One region of the Cellulomonas sp. KRMCY2 genome, then DNA from elsewhere that is predicted to be linked to it. Evidence: riboswitches for the same ligand, from Rfam matches in the RefSeq annotation. Region 1 holds a riboswitch; each other region holds the start of a gene.
What was found. Region 1 has a riboswitch for cyclic di-GMP ahead of K415_RS0105805 (BldC family transcriptional regulator). Riboswitches for the same ligand answer to the same signal wherever they lie in the genome.
Positions count from the first base shown of each region.

Region 2: linked by a shared signal. The riboswitch ahead of K415_RS0117395 (BldC family transcriptional regulator) and the one ahead of K415_RS0105805 (BldC family transcriptional regulator) in region 1 are both predicted to bind cyclic di-GMP.
Region 3: linked by a shared signal. The riboswitch ahead of K415_RS23020 (GGDEF domain-containing protein) and the one ahead of K415_RS0105805 (BldC family transcriptional regulator) in region 1 are both predicted to bind cyclic di-GMP.

Region 1 covers NZ_JAGF01000001.1:1,194,348-1,202,148, reverse strand. The annotation lists gene K415_RS0105815 (DUF6318 family protein) at 1-274, shown strand, start outside; gene K415_RS22550 (PKD domain-containing protein) at 277-1,155, shown strand; gene K415_RS0105805 (BldC family transcriptional regulator) at 1,236-1,436, opposite strand; cyclic di-GMP riboswitch class I at 1,451-1,524, opposite strand; gene K415_RS0105800 (ATP-binding protein) at 1,681-2,931, opposite strand; gene K415_RS0105795 (hypothetical protein) at 3,077-3,739, opposite strand; gene K415_RS22545 (NAD(P)-dependent oxidoreductase) at 3,899-5,482, shown strand; gene K415_RS0105780 (nitroreductase family deazaflavin-dependent oxidoreductase) at 5,509-5,949, opposite strand; gene K415_RS0105775 (DNA-formamidopyrimidine glycosylase family protein) at 6,036-6,860, opposite strand; gene K415_RS0105770 (carbohydrate-binding domain-containing protein) at 7,066-7,801, shown strand, end outside.
Region 2 covers NZ_JAGF01000001.1:3,687,013-3,694,813, reverse strand. The annotation lists gene K415_RS0117410 (HpcH/HpaI aldolase/citrate lyase family protein) at 1-351, shown strand, start outside; gene K415_RS0117405 (MBL fold metallo-hydrolase) at 402-1,094, shown strand; gene K415_RS0117400 (Gfo/Idh/MocA family protein) at 1,116-2,111, opposite strand; gene K415_RS0117395 (BldC family transcriptional regulator) at 2,147-2,344, opposite strand; cyclic di-GMP riboswitch class I at 2,396-2,471, opposite strand; gene K415_RS0117390 (hypothetical protein) at 2,703-2,918, shown strand; gene K415_RS0117385 (hypothetical protein) at 3,067-3,285, shown strand; gene K415_RS23015 (Gmad2 immunoglobulin-like domain-containing protein) at 3,350-4,261, opposite strand; gene K415_RS0117375 (DUF4395 domain-containing protein) at 4,377-4,874, opposite strand; gene K415_RS0117370 (thioredoxin family protein) at 4,867-5,367, opposite strand; gene K415_RS0117355 (hypothetical protein) at 5,922-6,146, opposite strand; gene K415_RS0117350 (MMPL family transporter) at 6,139-7,801, opposite strand, start outside.
Region 3 covers NZ_JAGF01000001.1:3,707,129-3,714,929, reverse strand. The annotation lists gene K415_RS0117510 (TetR/AcrR family transcriptional regulator) at 1-487, opposite strand, end outside; gene K415_RS0117505 (DUF4386 domain-containing protein) at 557-1,267, shown strand; gene K415_RS0117500 (hypothetical protein) at 1,324-1,719, opposite strand; gene arsB (ACR3 family arsenite efflux transporter) at 1,753-2,850, opposite strand; gene K415_RS0117490 (helix-turn-helix transcriptional regulator) at 2,847-3,173, opposite strand; gene K415_RS0117485 (flavodoxin domain-containing protein) at 3,317-3,832, opposite strand; cyclic di-GMP riboswitch class I at 4,036-4,110, shown strand; gene K415_RS23020 (GGDEF domain-containing protein) at 4,126-5,688, shown strand; gene K415_RS0117470 (MFS transporter) at 5,716-6,957, opposite strand; gene K415_RS0117465 (metallophosphoesterase) at 7,100-7,801, shown strand, end outside.

The DNA.
Region 1 (7,801 bases):
TTCCGACGTCACGGCGGTCTATGCCGCAGGCGGCCACTACGCGGGAGGAGAGCTCAGCAGCTCGACCGCGCGGGTCGTTGGCTACGAGGAGACCCTGGGCGTCTACGCCGTCGAGTTCGAGTTCTCCGTCGCGGCCAGCACCCAGGTAGGGAGCGATGGTTCGGTGGTCCGCGAGATCCCGGCAGAGTCCGGCTTCCTCATCCTCGATGTCCTGCCCGCGGCCGAGGGGTGGGTGCTCCTGACTGGTGACGCCCGCGATGAGTCGGTGATGTGAGCATGGGAACCACTGGTCGCCGCGTTCGGGTCGCTGCCATCGTCGCCTTCGCCTGCGTGGTACCCAACACGATGGCGTGGGCGAGTACGGACGGCGACGAGCCGGGAGGCCTCACCTCGAGGGCTGACGGGTCGAGCGTTGTCGTCACCGACTCGCAGACCTCGGGCTCGGAGGAACCCGGGACAACCACCCAAGCCAGTGTGGCGATCACCTACGAGTACCGCCGTGTCCCGCTGCCCCGGTGTGGTGAGCTGGACCCGCTGGCTGTCGACCGCCAGTGCATCGATGACCTTGGTGTGGCACAGGTGTGCGCGGACGGCAGCGTGCCGCTGGCGCCCCTGCAGCGCCGGGAGGTCGACCCGGTCACCGGTGCCGGGCTCAGCCCGTGGAGCCGGGTCGATCCTGGTGGCTGCCAGGACGGGACCGATCTGGTCGTCCTGTCGGTCGAGGAGTTCCGGCGTCTGCCGCTGACCGCCTCGACCCCGCAGTACCAGCCGGACGACGGTCGCGGCCTGGTCAACAAGGACCTGATCGTGTACGCCGACCCGGCCCCGCAGACCCTGGCCACCACGGTCCTCGGCGTCCCGGTCGCGGTCCGCGCGACGCCGGTGGCGTTCGCGTGGGACTTCGGTGACGGGTCGGAACCGCTGGTCACGACCGACCCCGGTGCGCCCTACCCGAACCACACCGTGAGCTACCCGTACCGGCAGGCCGGGGAGTTCGCCGTGCAGCTGGTCACCACGTGGCAGGGTCAGTACCAGGTCAACGGTGCCGGGCCCTGGTACCCGGTGGCCGGCACGGCCGCGACGACATCAGTGCCGTTCACCGCCCAGGTCTTCGAGGCGCACGCCCACCTGGTCGCCGACGATCTCGGCTCCTGACCCCGGATCTGCCGGCAGAAGGTGCATCAGCGCGCCGGCAGAACATGCACCAGCGCGGCTCCGGTGCCTCAGCCAAGGGCTCAGCGCGGCTGCGCGGGAACCGCACCCAGGAGGCCGCGGACCTCGGACTCGATGTACCGGCGGTGCCCGCCCAAGGTCCGCACCGAGGTGATCTTGCCGCTGTTCGCCCACCGGGTCACGGTCTTGGGGTCCACCCGGAACAGGGTCGCCACCTCGCCCGGAGTCAACAGGGACCTCGTCGTCCAGGGTGCGGTCTGCATGGTCAATCCCATCGTTCGGTAGCTGGGCGGCCCGTCTGGGCCCCTGGCTTTGCGTCCCCGCATTCCGGCGGGTTTGCCCTTGTCGCTGACGTGAGGTGCGTCCCGATCATCTCGGCGCTACCTCAAATGACCTATCGGCGACAAACCGGACATCCTTGAGGAGCAACGAGTGTGACCTGCGTCACAGTCTGTGCGGACCGTGGGGTGCCGGCCGTCTGGTGCGAGCGGACCAGTCCGCTTGGCCCTAGGGACCGAGGGCCCCGAGCGGGACCACGCTGACACCGTCCGGTCGGGTGTAGCCAAGACCCGAGGGCGTGATCACAGCCAGGAAGGCCGGGGTACCGGACCTGCTCGTGTCGATGCGATCTCGGAACCGCAGAAGGTTCCGGGCCGCATCCTCGATCTGTCCCGCCCCGAGCTTGACCTCGGCGGCCCCCCAGCGACCGTCGTCGGTCGAGACGATGGCGTCGACCTCGAGGCCGGTGCTGTCGCGGTAGTGCAGGACCTCGCCCCCGTGGGCCTGTGCGTAGACACGCAGGTCCCGCACGACGAGCGACTCGAAGAGCAGGCCGAGGCTGTTGAGGTCGGCGAGCAGCCGTTCTGAGGTCGCGCCGAGCGCCGCGGCTGCCAGCGACGGGTCGACGAAGTGACGCTTCGGGGTCTTGCGCAGGGTCGCCGACGAGCGCAGGTGCGTCGACCAGGCCGGCTGGTCCTCGACGACCATGAGGCGCTGGAGCACGTCGAGGTACTCGTCGACCGTGTTGCGAGCGAGCGGCTCGCCGTCCTGGCCGCTGTCCCGGGTCAGTGTGGCCAGGGACGCCTCGGTCGCGGTGTTCCGGGCCAGGGAGGCGATCACGCGCCCCACCCGTCGCGGATCCCGCCGCCCTCTGACGACGCGATCGATGTCGACCTCGCGGATCGTGGTGAGGTAGTCCCGGAGAACGCGGGTGGCCTCTGCGGGCGCGGCACCCTGCAGGCCCGGCCAGCCGCCGATGAGCAGCCGCTCGATGATGTCTGCGAGAGCGAGGTCCGGGCCCGAAGCCGCCACCCGATTCCCGGCGAGCAGGTCGCCGAGGCGGAGCGCACCGGTGGAGTGCCCGGTCTCGAAGAGCGACATCGGACGCATGCGGATCCGGGCAAAGCGGCCTGCCCCGGAGTGCCGTCGTGCGTCGTCGTCGGGAGTGGCGGAGCCGGTCAGGATGAACTGGCCCGGCTGATGGCGGTCGTCCACGGCCCGTCGTACGTGGTTCCACAGCTCCGGCTGGACCTGCCACTCGTCAAGGAGCTGCGGGGGCCGTCCGTCGAGCAGCAGTGAGGGGTCCACGGCCATCGCCGGGGCGACACGCGCGTCGGTGTCGACGCGGAGCTCGCTCGCCGCGACGCGACGAGCGGTCTCCGTCTTGCCGCAGGCTCTCGGACCCTCGATGACGACAGCGCCGACCGCAGCGAGCAGGCGAGTCAGCTCGGCGTCGACCAGCCGGGGGCGGTACTCCATGCTCGGGCTCCTCGACGGCCGTGCGTTGAGCAGATCGTAGGCGATCTGCTGATCAAATTGTAGGCCGTCCACTGAGCAGATTGTAGGTCATCCGCTGATCAAAACGGAGGCACCGCGTTGAGCAGATTGTCGAGAGGAAAGGGGGTCAGCCCGTCAGATGGACGGTTCTCGGCGCCGCACTGTCGAGTCGCGTCCACCAGCGTGCCGTCGCCGTCGTCAGCCAGTACTGGGCCGCGACCAGAGCGACGCCGCCGACGCAGATCAGGGCGACGATCATCGGCACCGTCACGGTGAACGGCAGGGCGAGCATGCCCTCGAGGTCGTCCGGGGTCGACGGGCTGGCCAGCGCGAACGACGCCGAGGCGACGCAGGCCAGCGCCATCCACGCGGCGGTGACCCGGGCCGCCGAGCGGACGTCAGCGCCGCCACGCGCGGCGAAGACCCCGACCGCCACGCCGACCGCCAGGATCGGGACGGGCACGCCCATGAAGAAGCCGAGGGCGAGCACCGTGTAGAAGCCGCACAGGGCGACCAGCGCGAGGCCGTCGAGGCCGTACCCCCGCCGGACCCACCACCGGTGCAGCGGCACGTCGATCGCGAGCCCCAGCACCAGACCAGCCACACCGACGGCGAACACCCACCGTTCCGGCACGACCGGGACGCTGAGCCACCAGCCCGCGAGGAAGCCGACGACCGGGACGACGGCGCCGTAGGCCAGGCCCAGGAACACCCGGTCGAATCGCGACAGCGGCGCTGACGACGCCTCGAGGCGCGACGGCAGTCGGACGTCCTGCGGATCGGGTGTCATGCGATCTCCTCCGGTGGCAGCAGCGGTCCTGCCTTCGACGGTAGGAGCCGCTGCCCGCAGCCGTACGGCGATCGGTGCGGAGATCTCGTGACGGTTCCGCCTGCCGGCCGACCGGCGCCGCAGGTCGACGCCCTGGCCGGCAGGTGCGACGATCCCCGCGTGAGCGATCCGGCAGCCGACGCACCGTGTGCCCCCGTGGCGATCCGCGACCTGTGGGACGTCGACGATCCGGTCGCATCCGCGCGGCGTTTCGCCGACGCAGCCGCCGACCTGACCCGCCCACCAGGGCACCGCGCCGAGCTGGCCACCCAGCAGGCTCGCGCCCTCGGGCTGCAGGGGAGGTTCGCCGAGGCCGAGGCTGTGCTCGACGCGTTCGCCGCACCGGCCGACGCCGCGCTCGCCGCGCCCGCCGACGATTCGCTCGCCGCACCGGCCGACGTCGTGCAGGTGCGCGTGCTGCTCGAACGCGGCCGACTGCGGAACTCGGCGGGCGACCCCGCGGCGGCGGTCCTGCACTTCCAGGCAGCCCTCGATGCGGCAGCGGTCCTGCCGGGCCAGGAGCACCTGGCGGTCGACGCCCTGCACATGCTCGCCCTCGCCGAGCCGGAGCGCGCCCGCGCGTGGACCGAGCGGGCGCTCGCGATCGCCGGCACCTCGACCGACCCCGAGACCCGGCGGTGGCTGGTCGCACTTCACAACAACCTCGGCTGGCACCTGCACGACGCGGGCGACCTGGAGCCGGCCCTCGAGCAGCTCGAGCTCGCGCGTGCGGCCGCGGTCGAGGTGGGCACTGTCGAGCAGGAGCAGCTCGCCCGATGGGCGATCGCCCGGTGCCTGCGGTCCCTCGGCCGCGACGCGGAAGCCCTGGCGATGCAGCGTGTGCTCCTGGCGGAGCGACCGGACGACCCCTACGTCCGGGAGGAGCACGACCTGCTCGCCGGTGGGGCGCGCAGGCGGGTTCTCATCACGGGCGCCGAGGGCCTGGTCGGGTCGGTGCTACGGCGCGGGCTCGCGGCCACCCACGACATCGTCGCCCTGACCCGCTCACCCCAGGACCACCCGAGCGTCGTGGCGGACATCGAGGACCTCGACGCGCTCGTCGCGGCGTTCGGCGGCATCGACACGGTCGTGCACCTGGCCAACGCTGCGAGCCTCGACGCCGGCTGGCCGGATGTGCTCGCCAGCAGCATCGTGGGCACGCGTAACGTCATGGAGGCCGCGCGCGTGGCAGGGGTCCGGAGCGTCGTGCTGGCGTCGTCCGGCCACGTGCTCGGTGGGGCGGAGGAGGAGGCCGGGTCGTCGCTGTACGACCTCGACGACCCGCGCGTGCTGGACGACACCGACCTGCGCCCCGACTCGCTCTACGCGGTCGGCAAGATCTTCGGCGAGGCCCTGGGTCGCTACTACGCCGACGCGCACGGTCTGCGCGTGATCTGCGTGCGGCTCGGCACCGTGCTGGCCGACGACGACCCGCGGTCGGACGTGCCGGGCCGCGGCCGGTCGGCCCGGCTGTCGGCCGACGAGCGATACCCGCGGATGCGCGCCAAGTGGCTCAGCCACCAGGACTGCTGCCGGCTGTTCGCGCGCTGCATCGACGCGACCGACGTGCCCTGGGCGGTCGTGGTCGGCACCTCGGACAACCCGCGACAGATCTGGGGCCTCGGGCAGACGCGGCGGTTGCTGGGCTACTCCCCGCAGGACGCCGCGCCGGTGGACGGGCGCCCCGGCGAGGGCGAACGGTAGCGCCGGCGGCGTACGGACGGTCGCGCTCAGCCCTCGATCGGCGTGAGCTCGAACAGCGGGATGAGCCGTTCGGTCTTCTTCTGGTAGCTCTCGTAGTCCGGCCAGACGGCGACGGCGCGCCCCCACCAGGCGTCGCGCTCGGCGCCGGTGAGCTCCCGGGCGAGGTAGTCCCGCTTGACGGCGCCGTCCTGCAGCTCGACATGCGGGTGGGCGACCAGGTTGTGGTACCAGACGGGGTGCTGGGGGGCGCCACCCAGCGAGGCGACGACGGCGTACCGGCCGTCGTGCTCGACGCGCATCAGGGGCGTCTTGCGGAGCTTGCCGCTCTTCGCCCCGACCGACGTCAGGACGATGATCGGGACACCGCGCATCGTGTTCGCCTTGGCGCCGTCCGACCGCTCGAAGTCCTCGACCTGCTTGCGCGCGTGGGCGGTCGTGCTCGGGGCGTACTCACCGGTCAGAGGCATGTCCGTGCGAACCGCGAGCGACGGTGGCGCATTCCCCACCGTCCCGGGCCGCGCCGTGGCGGGACCGGGACCGGAACCGGAACCGGCTACCGCTGGCAGCCGGGGCAGAAGTAGACGGCTCCGCCGAGATAGGCCCGCTTGACCACGACGCCACGGCACCGCGGGCAGGGCAGCTCAAGGGTGCGCCGTCCCATGACCGCCGCGTACCCGCCCGGCTCGCCGAACAGGTCGCGCTCGGTGTCCCGGCCGCCGTCGGTGGTCATCGCGGCGAGCGTCCCGCGAACCGAGTCGAACAGGGCCGCCACCTCGTCGTCGGACAGGGAGCCGACCGGGCGCGTCGGCAGGATCTGCGCGTTCCACAGGATGTCCTGGAGCGTGCCGTTGCCGAGGCCGGGGATGCGTTGCTCGGTCGCGAGCAGGGCCTTCGCCGAGTGCGTGCGCACCGCCGGTCCGGCGATCAGCTGGTCGAAGTACACGGCGTCGAACGCCTCGGTCAGCGGCGACGGTGCGGCCACGGCGACCCGGTAGTACGGGTTGTCGTCCTGGCTGTCGGCGAACACCTGGATGCCGCCGTACATCTGGACGCCCACCACCAGGGATGCGCCGTCGTCGAGGGTCAGGCGCAGCTGGTGCTTGGCCGGCAGCGCCTCGCCCTGCGCGTACAGGCGCGGGGTGGCGCCGTCGCCCAGCACGATCCGTTGGTCGTCGGCGGTGATCTCGACCAGCCCGCCCCACGACGTCGCCCGCGTCACGTGGCGGCCCGTCAGCAGCGCCGGGTAGGCGGCCGGGTCGCCGTGGAACCCGGTCATCCCGTGCGGCGTGTGGTTGACCTCGACCTCGTCGATGCGGCGCCCGGTGAGCACCCGCTGGATCTGCCCGGCCAGTGTCACGGCCTCCGGCAGCTCGATCATCGCCGACCACCTCGTTCCCCAGGGCCCTCGTCCCGGCGCTGCGCTGTCCGGTCGGACGACGCCGTCGACGATCCTGCCGAAACGTTACGCCCCCGCGCAACGGAGGCGGCCGGTCGTCGCACAGTCGCCGCACAGCAGGTTCACGGCAGCCCCCCAGCCCGGCCCCGTACTCATGGGGTCAACGACACCGACCCTGGAGCCCCCGATGACCTTGCGCCTCCGCTCGACCCGCACCGCCGCCCTCCCGATGGCCGTCGCCCTGGCGATGCTCACCGCCTGCGGCACCACCACCTCGGCCGACGCGGGCACGACGTCCGGCAGCCAGACCGTGCAGACCTCCACGGCCGCCGACACCACCACGGACGAGGCCACGGCCGGCTCCACGGCGACCGTCGCGGCGACAGCCGAGAACGCACCGGACCACGACGACCCCGCCGACCACGAGTGGGACGAGGCGGACGTCGTCGACATCACGCTCGACGGCGACTCCGCGACGAGCGAGAGCATGGTCGCGGTCGGCATCGAGGGCAGCACCGTCACGATCGGCGCCCCGGGCACCTACCGCCTGTCGGGCACGCTCGACGACGGCCAGGTGCTCGTCACCTCGGGCGCCGACGGCATCGTGCGACTGATCCTGGACGGTGTCGACATCACCAGCTCGACCAGCGCCCCGCTCGTGGTGACCGACGCCGACGAGGTCGTCGTCGTGCTGGCCGACGGCTCGCAGAACCACCTGAGCGACGCGGCCACGTACGTGTACCCCGACGCCGAGACCGACGAGCCCAACGCCGCGCTCTTCTCCACGGCCGACCTGACCATCACCGGCACCGGCGCACTGACCGTCGAGGGGAACGCCAACGACGGCATCGCCAGCAAGGACGGCCTGGTCATCGCCTCGGGCACGATCACCGTCGACGCGGTCGACGACGGCATCCGCGGCA
Region 2 (7,801 bases), 2.5 Mb from region 1:
GTCATGATCGAGACCAGAGCGGGTCTCGACGCGCTCGACGAGATCGTCGCCGTCCCAGGTGTCGACGGCGTCTACATCGGGCCCAACGACCTGGCGCTCAGCTGCGGGTACGGTCGCGCCACCTACCGCGACTCGGTCGAGACGGACGGCGCGATCCAGCGGGTCGTCGATGCCTGTGCGCAGGCAGGCATCGTCGCGGGGCTGCACTGCTCCGACCAGGAGATGGCGACGCACTGGGCCGCGCGCGGCGTCCGGATGCTCACCGCCGCGACGGACACGACGCTGCTGCGCACCGCCGCGGAGAGCGCGTTGGCCGACCTCGGTCCCGCAGCCGGGGCAGATGCCGGATAGCGTCGTACCAGCTGCCGGTCCGTGGTTCGGCGGCCTGGAGGGAGGCCTCGATGTCCATCGATCCGCTGGAGCGGGACGTCAGCCGTGCGATCCGGTTGAGCACGCAGGGGCACTCCTGCGTGCGCATGGAGCGGGACGGGCGGGTTCTGGTCATCGACCCGGGGTCGTTCAGCCAGGCGTCGGCGCTCGCCGGCGCCGAGGCGGTCCTCGTGACGCACCACCACACCGACCACCTGGACCTGGGCCGGCTCGTCGCCGAGCTCGGCGCGTCTGCCGTACTGGAGGTCTGGGGTCCGCCGGACGTCGTCGAGCTGCTGCTGGACGGGCGTCATGCCCTTGCCGGGCGGGTGCACCCGGTCCGTCGCGGGCAGCGCGTCACGGCAGCCGGCTTCGACGTGCAGGTGCTGGGCGAGCTGCACGCACAGGTCCACCCGGACGTGCCGGTCATCGCCAACGTCGGGTACCTGCTCGACGGCGTGGTGCTCCACCCGGGGGACTCCTTCACCCTGCCGCCGGAGGGCGTCGACGTCGGCGTGCTCCTGCTCCCGGTCAGTGCACCGTGGCTCAAGGTCGCCGAAGCGGTCGAGTACGCCAGGTCGGTGCGGGCCGGCGCCGTCGTCCCGATCCACGACGCGATCCTCAGCGAGACCGGGGTCAGCCTGGTCGACCGCGTCGTCGGTGGCCTCTGCTCGGGCACGTACCTGCGTCTGGCGCCGGGTGAGCACCTCGACGTGCCGGCCTGACTGCGTGCCGGCCTGAGGGGTTCAGGCGTCCGGCGCGGTCCCCACCCGGGTGCCCTGCTCGGCCGAGCGGATGATGCCGTGCGCAACCGCGAGCGCGCGACGTCCGGCACGCGCGTGCACGGGAGGCTCCTGCCCCGCGCGCAGTGCGCCGAGCACGGCGTCGACATGGCGGTCGAACGTCGAGTGGAAGCTGCGTGCCTCGTCGTTGAAGTAGCCGGCCTCCCAGACCTGTGACGTCTCGTCGCCGGCGCGGGACAGGGTCAGCCGCCGCACGGTGTCCTGGATCAGGGCCCGGCCCTGGGTCCCGTTGATCTCCAGGCGGTGCGTGTCCGGGTAGGCGTAGGAGGAGTCGTACGTGCCCAGGAGCGTGCCGACGGCCCCGTTGGCGAGCTCGAGGGCGACGGCGAGCGTGGTGAACGTTCCCGGGCGGGTGCCGTCGTACATCTGGCACATGACCGAGACGATCGGTCCGCACAGGTGCTCGAGCATGTCGATCCCGTGGACCTGGGTCTCGATCAGGTTGGCGTGCGGTGACGTGCCCCAGTTGGGCTCGCCGCCGAACCGCCAGTCGGCGAAGACCAGCTCGCCGAGCTCACCGGCCTCGATCGCGCGCTTGGCTCGCTGCACCGGCTCGGCGTAGCGATGGTTGAGGTTGATCGCGAAGAAGAGGTCGCGAGCCGCTGCCTCCTCGAGCAGTGCGTCGGCCTCGTGCAGCTCGAAAACGAGCGGCTTCTCGACCAGCAGGGCAGCGCCGCGGCGGATCAGATGCATCGTCGGTTCGAAGTGCGCCTCGTTGGGCAGGCACACGGTCACCAGGTCGGGCTGCTCGCGATCCAGCATCTCGTCGAGGTCGGTGTACGCCGTCGTGCCGTAGGCCTCGGCCCGCGCTCCGGCGCGTTCCGGTGTCCGACCGACGATGGCGCACAGCGTCGTGTCCGTGCGGTGCGCGAAGACCCGTGCGTGCTGGTCACCCCACTGGCCAGCACCGACGACGGCAACTCTGAGCTTGGCGTCCATCCCACCACCGTGTCACACCGGTGTGGGCGGCGGGGTCAGTTCTGCGAGCCGCGCGGCTGCGGGACGCCGACCAGCAGGCCCCTGACCTCACGCTCGTCGTACCGGCGGTGACCGCCGAGCGTGCGGATCGCGGAGAGCTTGCCGGCCTTGGCCCAACGGGTCACGGTCTTGGGGTCGACGCGGAACATCGCGGCGACCTCGCTGGGGGTGAGCAGACCGCTGGTGGCGGTCATGCGGCGGGTGGACGTGGTCGACACCTTGGGTGTCATCTCAGCTCCTTGCCATTCGGTGAGCCCGGCCGACCCGAGGGTCCCGCTGGCTTTGCGTCCCCACCTTTCGATGGGTTTGCCCTTTTCGTTGACATTGAGCAGTTTGCCCGTTCCTGGCCACAATGCCATAGGTCCTCAGTCCCTTGCGCCCGGTGGGCGGGGCGCGGTTGCGGGCGCCTCGAAGTCGCGCTCGGGCGGCGTGCCGTGCTCTTGATCTCGTTCATCGGGACAGCGCCGGCCGCCGGTCCGGGGCGGACCGGTAGGACGTTCGGGCACACTGAGGCAGTGCCGGCCCACCCGGGCCGCGGGGACGAGGTCGGCGATGGACGGTCGGAGCCTCCTGGTCGACGTCCTGATCGGCGCGGCGACCAGCCTCGTGGTCCTGTGGCTCCTGCTCGTCGTCGCCCTGGTCGTCCTGCGCCCCGGCCGGGCGACGCTCGGCGAGGTGCTGCGGATCCTGCCTGCTGTGGTGCGGCTGCTGCCCCGACTCGCGCGGGACCCGACGGTGCCGCGCGCGGTCAGGGTCGGCTCTGGTTGAACGCCGGACGGACTGGCCGTGCTGATCCAGCTCGCCGGTCGGGCCACCGCGGTCCCGTGACCAGCCGGCCGGACGCGGCCGGGACCGGCGGGGCCCGTCACCCGATCGATCTCTGGACAGCGCCGTGGCCAGGGAGGATCGTCGAGGTATGGGAGAGGTCATCGCGTTGCCGCTGGCCGGCGCAGCGGCCCTGTCCGACGTCCGTGGCCAGCACCGGGCGCTGCAGGTGACCTGGCACGAGCGCGACGAGGTGTTCGTGGTGAGCACCTGGCGGTTCGGCCGGTGCGTCGCGAGTGTCCGGCTCGCGCCGGCCGATGCCGCGGCACTGATCGGCACGCTCGCCGAGGGTCTCGCCAGGCGGTCCTGAGCACCAGCCGACCCGGGACCTGCCACAGCCGCTTCGCGTGCGCCCGGCCGACCGTGCTGCGTGCTCAGCTGACAGTGATCGTCTTCGTGTCGCTCATCGGCACGCCACCGGCACCGTCGGACGGGTCGTCCTCGGTGACCACGATCGTGTAGGTACCCGGCGGCAGCTCGACGGAGAAGCTGTACGGGGCGAACGTCTGACCCTCGCTCGTCAGGGTTGCACCTGAGGCGATCTCGGAACCGTCGGCATCGAGGACCTGCCACGGCACGTTGGCCTCGAACGCGCTGGCGTCACCGGAGACCGTGACCGGGGACGTGACGTCGGCACCGTCGCGCGGTTCGTCGATCTGCACGTACGCACGCACCGCATCCGGCGACTCGCGTGTGACGGGCGCGTCCCACGACACCGCTCCCCAGAGCTCACCCGCCGGAACCCCGTCGATCTGCAGCAGCACCGGTACGGCCTGGTCCTGGGCCGCGTCGGTCACCGTGTAGACGAGCTGCTGGATCATGAGCGCCGCACCCGGCGACCCGATGGTGGCAGTCCGCGCGTCGGCCGACAGGTCGACGACGACCACACCGTCGACCTGGCTCACGCCCAGCACCTCGGTCATCGGGTTCCAGGGGCTGGTGTAGTCCGGGTCGAGCGGACCGGCGATCATCTGCTCGACGGCTGCGACCATCAGGTCGCCGTCAGGGACGTCGCGGCTCTCGCGGACGAGCCGCAGGCCGGTGCGCGTGTCGACCATCGAGTAGACGGTCACGGTGGGCGTCGTCACCTCGGTGGGCGTCGGGGCTGACGTCGGCGTCGGGCTCGGCTCGACGGACGCCGTCGTCGTCGGCGCCGAGCTCGGCTCGGGCTCCTGATCGCCTCCGGTGGCGCACGAGGTGAGGACGGCCAGCACCACGGTCGCCACCGCTGCGATGGCTGAGCGTCGGGTGCCGGTCGGTGCACAGGCCGTTCCGGTCGCGGACATCGCACAACCTCCTGCTGGCGGCCAGCGTCCAGGTGGGTCCTGCCGACAGACCACCGTCATCACGATTCTCCCACCGGACGACCCGGTGAGCGCCCGATGGCGTGGCCGGTCGCCGTCAGCGCTGCGGTGCGAGGCGCCGGAGAACGAGGTACAGCTCGCACCCGAGGCACAGGCCGAATGCGGCGTTGAGGAACGCGGCCACCAGGGCGATCGCCGCGGCGACGGGCACGGCGACGGGAGCCCCGGCGGCGGCCACGAGGAGGCCGCCTCCCGTCACGACAAGTCCGACGACCTGGGCGAAGCGGGGCGGACGGGGGTCCTCGAGGTCGGCCGGCGGAGCCAGGCGCGGACGCACCAGCGAGCGGAAGATCGCGGCCTGCAGCGTCCCCTGGACCCCGCGCATCGCACCGAGCGCGAACAGCCCGGCAGCCACGGCCAGCAGCACCGCACCGGCCGTCGTCGTGCCGAGCAGCAGCGTCGCACCGAGCAGGGCGGCGCTCACGGCGGCACCGAAGCGGGGGCCGCGCGGGTCGATGCCCGCGGGTGTCACGGGTGCCTGCGCGACTGCCGGGCGGTCCGTGGTGGTGGTGCGGTCGTCGGATCGGTCAGACATGGCTGCTCCAAGGCGTGGGTGCGGATGCGAAGGTCGGCACGGGTGCGTGCGCGTGCGTGCGGCTGGAGGGGAGGTCGTGGAGCGCTGCGGTGGCTTGCGCCGGGGTGATCGGGCCGGACGTGCGGGAGTGGATCTCGCCGTCCCGGCCCAGCAGGAGCACGGTCGGCGTGCGCAGGATGCCGAGCCGGCGCACGAGGTCCATGTGATCGTCCGCGGCGAGCTCGAGGAAGCCCACGTCGGGGGCCGACGACGCAACCTCCGTCAGCACCCGGCGGACCTGCGGGCAGGTGCTGCAGGTCTCCGCGGAGAACTGCACGAAGGTCGCGCGTGCGCCGAGCGCATGACCGGTCCCCAGGACCGACGATCCCGCGCCGGTCAGGGTCGTGGACGTGGGACCAGACGGACGGAACTGCCCACGTCGACGCTGGGTCAGCCACCAGACCAAGCTCGACAGGGCGAGCAGCGCCACGAGCTGCAGGGCGGAGTTCGTCATGGGTGAGTCCTCACGTTGGGTTCACTCTCGTTGCGCCCACAGCAGGCGCTCGGGCTGAGGGTCCGGCGCGTGGCCGGTGGCGGACGTGCGTCCGTGGCCCGTCGTGGACGGACAGGGCTCGTGGACGAACAGGGCCGGCGGAAGGGCAGGGCTGCTCGTGACGCGCTCAGGCCGCAGGACGCCGGCGACGGCACGTCAGAGCGGGCGGCAGGCCTGCTCGGGAACGGTCAGCGAGGACAGCAACCGGTCAGGCATGCCGCGCGCGACATTCGCCGACCGTACGTCGTCCTGCTCATGACGGTTCTCCTTCATGCCCGCGACCTGCGAGCCCAGCGCCTACCGTGGTCCTGGCTGTGTGCCCTGGACCCGGGGCACGCAAGTCTGTGCGGCCCGCCGCCGGATGTCAACGACCTGTCCACGCCTGGCGCCCTCGTGGCAGATCGGGCCCGACGGGGGCGCCCTGAGCCCTGCGCCCCGCCGATCAGGCCCGCGCGCCCGTGCGTGTCCCGAGGTCGTCGAGGACCGCCCCGACCGCGCGCAGCGAGTCCCGGAGCTCACCCACGCGCCGATCTCCCAGCGCTGACGAGCGTCTCGAGGATCCGGATCTGCACGCCCTGGACCTGGGACAGCACGGCCAGTCCGCTGTCGGTCAGCCGCAGCCTGCCACGGGCCGGCGCGCCATCGGTCGCCGACGCCGCCGCAGCACCGGCCCCCCGGTGCCCCTGCCCGATCGTCAGCAGGGTCTGGACCTGCCCGGGTCCGGGCGGTCGATCAGGCATCGGGGGCGCCGACCACGACCGGCTCGCTGTGGGTGGAGCCGACCTGCGGGGCGACCGACGTCGGCTGCGGGTCAGCGCCCCGCAGGGACTCGTCCCCTTCGACGGACAGGTGCGGCAGCACCCGGTCGAGCCATCGCGGGAGCCACCAGTTGGCTGCGCCGATGCGGTGCATGATCGCGGGGACGATGAGCATCCGGATCACGAACGCGTCGAGCAGCACCGCGGCGGCCATCCCGAGGCCCATCAGCTTGATCGTCCGCGAGTCGCCGAACACGAAGGCCCCGAAGACGAACACCATGATCGAGGCGGCGGCGACGATGACCCTGCCGGTGTCGGCATGCCCGATCCGGACGGCCCTGGCGTTGTCGCCGACGCGCCGCCACTCCTCGTGCATCCGGCTCACCAGGAAGACCTGGTAGTCCATCGAGAGGCCGAAGAGCATCGCGAAGAGGATCACCGGCAGGAACGGCTCGATCGGCCCGGCCTTGCCGAGGCCGATCAGGTCGGCGCCCCAGCCCCACTGGAAGACCGCGACGACGACCCCGAAGGCCGCACCGACCGACACGAGGTTCAGGGCCGCCCCGACGAGCGGTACCAGGAGGCTGCGGAAGGCGAGGACCAGGAGCAGGACCGACAGCCCGATGACGACCGAGACGAACAGCGGGATCGTCGCCTGGATCTCGGTCGCGAAGTCGTCGAAGGTCGCCGTCGGGCCACCGACCGAGACGTGGTTCCCGGTCGCCGCCTGGTACGCGGGTGCCACGTCGTCACGCACCCGCTCGATCAGGTCGCTGGTCGCCCGGTCCTGTGGGCTGGTCGTCGGCACGACGCGCAGCACGGCCGCCGTACCGTCCGCATTCGGCATCGGCCCGACGACCGAGGCGACGCCCGGGTCGGCCTGGAGCTGCGCGACGAGCGGCATCAGCGGGCTCGGGTCGCCACCCTGGAGCGGTGCAGCGGTGAGGTCGACGGCCACGACCAGCGGACCGTTCACCCCGGGTCCGAAGCCCTCTGCGAGGGTGTCGTACGCATCCCTGGTCGTCGTCCCCGACGGGTCGTTCCCCTGGTCGGCGGTGCCGAGCCGCAGGTCACCCACCGGGACGGCGATCGTCAGGAGCAGCGCGAGCCCGGCAGCCGCGAGGACGACCGGGTGCCGCTGCACGGTCTCGGCCCACCGTCGGAAGGCGCCGGTCGTGTGCTCGGGGGCCGTCCGCCCCGCTTCCAGGGCACGCCGGTCGCGGCGACCTAGCACGCGGAGCCCCAGCGCACCGAGGAGCGCCGGGACGAGCGTGGTGGCAGCCAGCACGGTGAGCACGACGGACACCGACGCGGCGATCGCCAGGCCGAAGAGGAACTCGATGCCGGTCAGGAAGAGTCCGAGCAGGGCGATCACCACGGTGATCCCGGCGAAGACCACAGCCCGGCCCGACGTGTCGAGCGCGGTGGCGATCGAGTCGTGCACCGGCACACCGGATCGCAGTCCGTTCCGGTGCCGGCTGACGATGAACAGCGCGTAGTCGATCCCCACGCCGAGCCCCAGCAGGATGCCGAGGGTCGGCGCGACGTCCGAGATGGTCGTCACGTTCGAGGCCAGGCGCACGAGCCCGGTCGCGACCCCGAGTGCCGCCGCCGCCGACACGATCGGCACGGTCATC
Region 3 (7,801 bases), 2.5 Mb from region 1:
ACGACGACCAGCCGTAGTTGAGGGCGATGATCCCGCTGAAGGCGGCCACGGCGCGGGCACCGGAGAGCCCGGCCTGCTGCAGGATGCCGAGTGCGCCTTCGCCGATGCGGACGGCGCCCAGCCCCGGGTTCGGCCGGCTGAAGAGCGGCGCGACGGCCCACGGATGGCCGGTCAGCACACGCCGGTGAGCATGCGCGAATCGGCGGAGGTCATCGACCCAGTCGCCGGTCGCCGGTTCGAGCTCGAAGCGGCCGAGCACGCGGTCCAGCAGGGCGTCGACCAGTGCGTCCTTGGTGGCGAAGTGGTTGTACAGCGCCATCGGCACGGCGCCGAGCCGGCCGGCGACCGCCCGCATCGTCAGGGCGTCGAAACCCTCGGCCGCGACGTCCTCGGCTGCCTGGAGGATGAGGTCCGGGTTCAGCGAGCCGCGGGATCGTCGCGTCCGGCCCGGGTCGATGGGCGACGCTGCGTCCGGCTCGTGGCTCACGGCTCTTGACCCCCCCGGGTGTACAACGTACGTTACCGTAACGGACACCGTACATCATAGAGAGGGACCATGATCTTCAGCCACGCGCCGACCGTCTCCCCGCTCACCGGCCTCCTGCTCGTCGTCGTCCCGCTCGCGTTCAACGTCGCGTTCGCGCTGCTCGCCGCACGCTTCGACTACCCCGACATCCTGCGCCGACCGACAGCGGAGGTCCTGGCGGCGTTCCGCGCCGGCGGGACGAGCCTGGTCCTGCTGTGGTGGGCCTTCGCGCTCACGGCGGTCCTCATGGTCCCGTTGGTCGTCCTGCTCTCCGAGGCGATCGGTGACGGTGACCGCGGGCTCCTCGCCGTCACCACGACCGTCGGTGTGCTGGCCGCCGCCGTGCAGTTCCTCGGGCTCGTCCGCTGGCCGTTCCTGGTGCCCTACCTCGCCCGGGCGGACGACGAGCCCGACGCGAGCGAGGCGCGCCGGGAGGCGATCGACGTCGTCTTCCAGTCCTTCAACCGCTACCTCGGCGTCGACGTCGGCGAGCACCTCGGCTATGCGCTCACCGGCGCCTGGACCACCCTGGTCGGGATCGCCCTGGCCAGGAGTGCCGTCGTGCCGTCGTGGCTGGGAGTCGTCGGGGTCGTCGTCGGGCCGGTCCTGGTCGCCTGCTCGCTGGAGTTCGTCGGTCGCCACGAGCCGATCGGCTGGCGGCTCGCCGAACGACTCACGCCGGTGGCCTACGTCGCCTGGTCGCTGTGGCTCGTCGCCATCGGCGTCGCGCTGCTCGTGTGAACGGCGGCCGGGGCGTCGTCGGGGGCCGGCGCACCGCGTACCGGTGCGCCGTCGGGCTATCCGGCTGCGAGGGCGATGACGACGCAGGCCCCGGAGAGCAGGGCGGCGACGGGAGCCATCGTCAGTCGTTCGGGCACGCTGCGCGAGACCGCGTTCATCACGACACCCAGCAGGAAGTAGCCGGCCAGGACCCACGTCCCCACCTCGGACACCGCGTCCGGCAGGACGTCGACGAGTCCGACGCGGTCGGCGAGCACGGTGCCGAAGAGCGCGTACAGCAGGATCGAGACCGCGCTGCCCACGCGAAGACGCCCGGGGAGGACCCGGTGCCGGCCTCCCCAGGCGACGCGACCCAGCGGGGCGCCCAGGGCCAGCGCGAGCTGGAACAACGCGAGCAGGGTCAGGAGGACCAGGGCGGCAACCGCAGCGCCGGTGGCCAGCTCTTCGTTCACAGGGGTGCTCGTCTCGTCGATGTCAGGCAGTCGCTATCGGGCGGCGGCCGTCGGCCAGGTCAGGCGCCCGCGCAGCCACAGGGCCAGGTAGACGAGAGCGACGAGGACGGGGACCTCGATCAGTGGGCCGACGACGCCCGCGAGCGCCTGGCCGCTCGTCACGCCGAACACGCCGATCGCCACGGCGATGGCCAGCTCGAAGTCGTTGCTGGCCGCCGAGAAGGCCAGTGCCGTGGTGCGGGGGTAGCTCAGCTTGAGCCAGCGGGCGATGCCGAAGGCGCCGAACCACATGATGGCGAAGTAGGCGAGCAGGGGGAGGGCGATGCGCACGACGTTGAGGGGCTCGTCGGTGATGGTCCTGCCCTGGAGGGCGAACAGAACGACGACCGTGAACAGCAGCCCGTAGAGGGCGATCGGGCTGATCCTCGGCAGCAGCGTCGTCTCGTACCACTCCTGGCCGCGCAGGCGTTCGCCGAGGGTGCGGGTCAGGAAGCCGGCGACCAGCGGGATGCCGAGGAAGACCAGCACGGTCGTGGCGATGTCCCACATCGAGACGTCGAGGTCCGCGGTCGCCAGGCCGAGCCATCCGGGCAGAACCTTGAGGTAGAAGTAGCCGAGCGCGGCATAGGTCAGCACCTGGAAGACGGCGTTCAGGGCGACCAGCACCGCGGCCATCTCCCGGTCCCCGCACGCCAGGTCGTTCCAGATCAGGACCATCGCGATGCAGCGCGCCAGGCCGACCAGGATGACGCCGGTGCGGTAGGCGGGCTGGTCGGCCAGCAGCAGCCAGGCCAGGGCGAACATGACCGCCGGACCGATCACCCAGTTCAGCAGCAGGCTCGCGGCGATCATGCGCTTGTCGGCGGTGACCAGGCCGATCTCGCGGTACCGGACCTTCGCCAGGACGGGGTACATCATCAGCAGCAGCCCGAGTGCGATCGGCAGGGAGGTCTGCCCGACCTTGACCGCGTCGAGGGCGTCGTCCAGGCCGGGCACGAGCCGACCGAGCAGCAGGCCCACGACCATGGCGGTGCCGATCAGCACCGGCAGGAGCCGGTCTGTCGCGGACAGCCGGGCGACCACCGCGGTGGTGTCGGCCCTCGTGACGGCGGAGTCCGGGTGGGTGCTCATGTGCAGCTTCTCCTGGTCTGCCCGGCGGCGCGGGCACGATCGGCGAGGGCGGCGAACCGTGCGCTGACGGAGTCCAGCGCATCGGGCCGCAGCCGGTAGTACGTGTAGCGACCTGCGGGCTCGGGCTCGACCAGCCCGGCGTCGCGCAGCACCCGCAGGTGGTTGGACACGTTCGTCTGGCGGGCGCCGGTCAGCTCCACCAGATGGCACGTGCACAGCTGCTCGTCGGCCAGCAGCTCGACGATCCGGGCCCGTAGTGGCTCGGCCAGCACCCGCACGACGGCGTCCGTGCTCGGTGGGTTGCCGTCATCGATTGACACCATCTCCGGATGATATCAGTCCGTAGTGATGTCCGCGGTGCTCACTCGGTGGGCCCGTCGGTCATCGACCGACGAACGTGGGCGGCGGCCGGTGCAGCCCGAGCAGCGGCCCCCGACGAGAGCTCTGATGGCTCCCGTGGAGAGGGTCACGTGCCGAGCGCGGCCCCGATCGACCGTGCGAAGGCGTCGATCGCGGGCCAGTCGCGGCCGTCCACCTCGGGGAGCAGCGGCCGGCCCGCCGGAAGGGCGCGGACGAGTCGGTGGCGCAGGTTCAGCGCGCGTGGGTCGAGCGCGCCGTCGAAGATGCGGTGCTCCTTGGCGCCGATCGCCTCCTGCACCCCTGCCAGGCCCTTGGGCTGCGGGTCGTTGTCGGTCTCCTCGGGCAGGACCGCGCCCGGCAGTGGGCCGCTGCTGAACATCCACACCGGGCGGTCGGCCAGGGTCCGACTGTTGCGCTCGACGAAAGCGGTGGCGTCCTTCATCCAGGAGCCGAAGTACACAGCGCTGCCCACGACGACGGCCTCGTGGTCGGCGACGTCCTTCGCATCCGACACGTGGCATGCCTCGGCGGGGTGCCCGGATGCGGTCAGGGTCTCGGCGATGCGCTCGGCGATGCCGGCTGTGGCACCGTACCGACTGGCGTACGCGACGAGAACGGTCATGGTTCCTCCCCGGCCTGGCTCGGGGGCACGGCGTGCTCCGCCGACCGGTGGGACAGCACGTTGTCATGGATCGCCACGACCACATTCCACACCTGCCGCCCCCCCGCGGTAGGGACGAAGCGTGCGAACATGATGCCGCCTCCACGGTGCCTCGCGTCGCACAGCCTTCAGGCGACCCCGCGTCGTGCCGATGAGCGGATGTACCGACGAAAGGGCAAACCCGCCGCGAGGAGGGGACGCCAAGCCACGGGACCCATGAGGTCAGCCGGGCCGCCGAACGAGAGGGACCGCCGTTGATCGGGATCCAGGTGCGCGACGCCCTCGGCGCCGCGCGACGAGCGTCGGGGCGACTGTCCGGGCTGCTCGGCCGCATGCGGACGCGGGCCCGCCGGCCGGCTGGGGCCCTCGAGGCCACGCGCTGGCTGTTCGCCGTGCTGGCACTCGTGACAGTCGTGCTCGCCCTGCCCGGGACGCTCGTGGCAGCGGACGGCGTGACGGTGGTCGCTGCGGTGGCCGCAGCGGTGACCCTCGGGCTGTCCTGGGTCACGGGATACCTGCGGCGTTGCGCCCCACCGGCCATGGACGTGGTGGACGCCGTCGCGATGACGGTCTTCGCGCTGGCCGGCCCTGAGCCGGCTGCCGTCTTCGGTCTGGTCTTCGCTGCGCTGTGGTTCCGCTCGCTGTACGGTTCCGCTCTCCGAGCCGTCCTGCGGTGGGCGGTCTACGCCGCAGGGCTGATCGCTGCGGTGCCCCTGTGGCAGTACGTTCCCGGCCACTCCGTGGCGGCAGATCTGGTCCCGGTGGTCAGCGTGATCCCGACCATGCTCCTGACGCTCGTCGTGGGCCGGCAGCTCGCGGGCAGCCTGCGGGCGAGGGAGCGGATGGCCCAGCTCGACGCCGTGCACGTCTCGGTGGGGCACCGGCTGCTGGGTGTGACCGATGCGGACGAGATCCGTCGGATCGCCTGGCTGGCGACCGCCCAGATCTGCGCGGTCCTGCCGGGACTACGAGTGGTCAAGGTGACCAGGGCCGGTGGTGCGCTGCGCGTGGACGGAGCGCGCGGTGGGTTCAGCGGCGTCCCCGCGACGCTTCCCGCGGACATCGTGGCGATCGGTGGCTGCGAGGAGGGGCACGTCGCAGTCCGTGGACACGCGGAGCTGGACGCGGCGGTCGGCACGCCCTGCGCCTGGGCCTGCGTACCGATGACCGACGCGCGCAACCGACCGGGGAACGAGGGGCTGTTCCTCGGCTACCCCGGAACGGTGCCCGACGAGGCGCTGGCCGCGATCGACAGCCTGGCGAACCAGGTGGCACTGGCACTGCGCAGCAGCGACGTGCACCAGGAGCTGACCTTGCGGGCGACCCTGGACAACCTCACCGGGCTGGCCAACCGGATGTCCTTCAACGCCGCTCTCGCCACCACCCTCGAGGACACCTCCGCGCAGGACACCACGGTCCTGTTCGTCGACCTCGACGACTTCAAGGACGTCAATGACCTGTTCGGCCATGGCGCAGGTGATGAGCTGCTCCGCGAGGTCGCGGGACGCCTGCGTCGGGCCACGCGCCCGGGGGACCTGTGCGCGCGCATCGGTGGGGACGAGTTCGCCATCCTGCTCCACCGCACCGGGAGTGCGCCCGCCTCGGTGATCGCCCAGCGCGTCGTCGACGCCGTCGCGGCCCCGGTGCACCTGGACGGCGGCGTGGCGCGCGTCGGAGCCAGCGTGGGTGTCGCGACCGCGACCAGCGAGTCCGACCTCGAACAGCTGATCCACCGGGCGGACGTGGCCATGTACTCGGCGAAGGCCAACGGCAAGGGCCGGATCCAGGTGTTCGCGCCGGGCCTCGTGCGGGGCTGAACGGTCGGACCGGTACGGCGGGGTGGCTCAGGGCCGCACGCTGAGATCCGCATCGTCGTGCTCCCGCCTGCTGCGGTACAGGAACGGCACCGCCACGAGCTGGATCACCGCCCCGACGAGGTACGACGGCCCGTAGCCCCAGGCATCGGCAGCCCGGCCCAGGACCGGCTGGACGACGACTCCGCCGCTGCTGCCCATCAGGGAGTCGAAGGAGAGGACCGTCGCTCGCTGCCTCGACGGGATGAGGTCGTTCAGGTAGGCCTGGCGCACCGGTAGGGCCGCGGCCTGGGACATGCCCCACAGCACGAGCAGCAGCAGGGCGAGCACGAAGCTGTGGGTGATGCCCAGCAGCGCGAGCAGGAGCGTCGCCAGGACCACGGCGACGATCAGTGCAGAGGTCCTGCGGCGCACCATCCGCCGGATCCGGGGAGCGAGGAGCCCACCGAGCATCTGGGAGCAGGCGATGATCGCTGCCGCGAGGCCGGCGATGCCGTACGCCCCCGTGTTGCCGTACAGCTCGAGCAGGAAGGGCTGCATCGCGTAGAAGGCGTAGAACCCCACCCCGGAGGTGAACGGGGCGGCGAGCATGAGCCAGCGGACCGGCGGGTTCCGCAGCCCGTGGTCGAGGGAGGTGACGACGATGGTCCGGATCGCCTGCACAGGTGTCTGCTCTGCCTCGCGGACGTGGCCCAGGTCCTTCATGAACACGGCTGCCACGACGAACATCAGGCCCAGGGTCGCCACCCGGATCAGGTAGGGCACCCCCAACGAGGTGACCTGTGCGATGTACCCGCCGGCGACGGAACCGGCGAGCATCGCCGCACCTCCGACGACCTGCGCACGTCCGAAGACCGCCTCGAGGCTGTCCTCGAACTCCGCGAACGCAAGAGCGTCGACGAGCCACGCCTCGACGGCGCCGGAGAAGAAGGTGAACCCGAGCCCGAGCAGGACCGAGACGGCGGCCCACTGCCAGAACGGCGCGTGGGTCTGCCAGAGCAGGTAGTAGAGGAACGTCGACGCGGCCAGGACGACGGTGCCGAGCAGGTAGGAGGTCCTGCGCCCCCACGCGTCGGCGACCACACCCGTCGGGATCTCGAAGACGACCATGCCAGCCGTGAAGAACGCGTTCGCCGCGAAGGCCTCGAGGTTGGTGAGGCCGGCGTCGAGCAGGAACAGGGTGTTGATGCCCCAGATGAACGACGCGGCAAGGGTGTTCCCGAGGATCAGCACCAGATAGGTCCGCTGGACCCGCCGTGCCAGCCGGTTCATTGGCCGATCGTAGCCACGCCCCGCCCCGCCACGACCCGGCGGCGGCCGACGGTGGGACGACCGCCGGATCGTTCATCGGGTTCCCGCGCCTCGTTCACCACCGAGCCACGTACCCGTGGCCGACGAACGATCTCCTAGGCCCATGACCGTGCGCTCCGCTGAGCACCCACGCCCACTCCATCTTCTCGTGCACCTGAGCGACACCCACTTCGTCACGCCGCAGGCGCCGCTGCTGCACGGCGTGGCGGACAGCAGGGCCCATCTGGCAGCGCTCCTCGAGCGGCTCGAGGCCTCGGGTGCCCGACCTGAGGCGCTGCTGTTCACCGGCGACCTCGCCGATGCCGCCGACCCGGCCGCCTACCGGAGCCTGCGGGAGGTGGTCGAGCCGACAGCCGCACGGCTGGGCGCGCGGGCCATCTGGGTCATGGGTAACCACGACGACCGCGCGGTGCTGCGGACCGAGCTCTTGGGTGAGCCCGGGTCGACCGCGCCGTACGACGACGTCGTCATGCTGGGCGGCCTGCGGATCGTCGTGCTCGACACGACCGTGCCTGGCGCGCACCACGGCGCCCTCGCCCCGGACCAGCTGCGCTGGCTGGCGGCCGTGCTCGAGCACCCCGCCCCGGAGGGCACGCTGCTCGCCATGCACCATCCGCCGGTGCCGTGCGTGCAGGACCTCGCGATCCTCGTCGAGCTGCGGGACCAGGCGGCGCTGGCGGGCGTGCTGCGAGGGTCGGACGTCAGGGGGATCCTGGCCGGCCACCTGCACCACTCGACCTCGGCGACCTTCGCCGGGATCCCCGTCTCGGTGGCGTCGGCGACCTGCTACACGCAGGACCTGCAG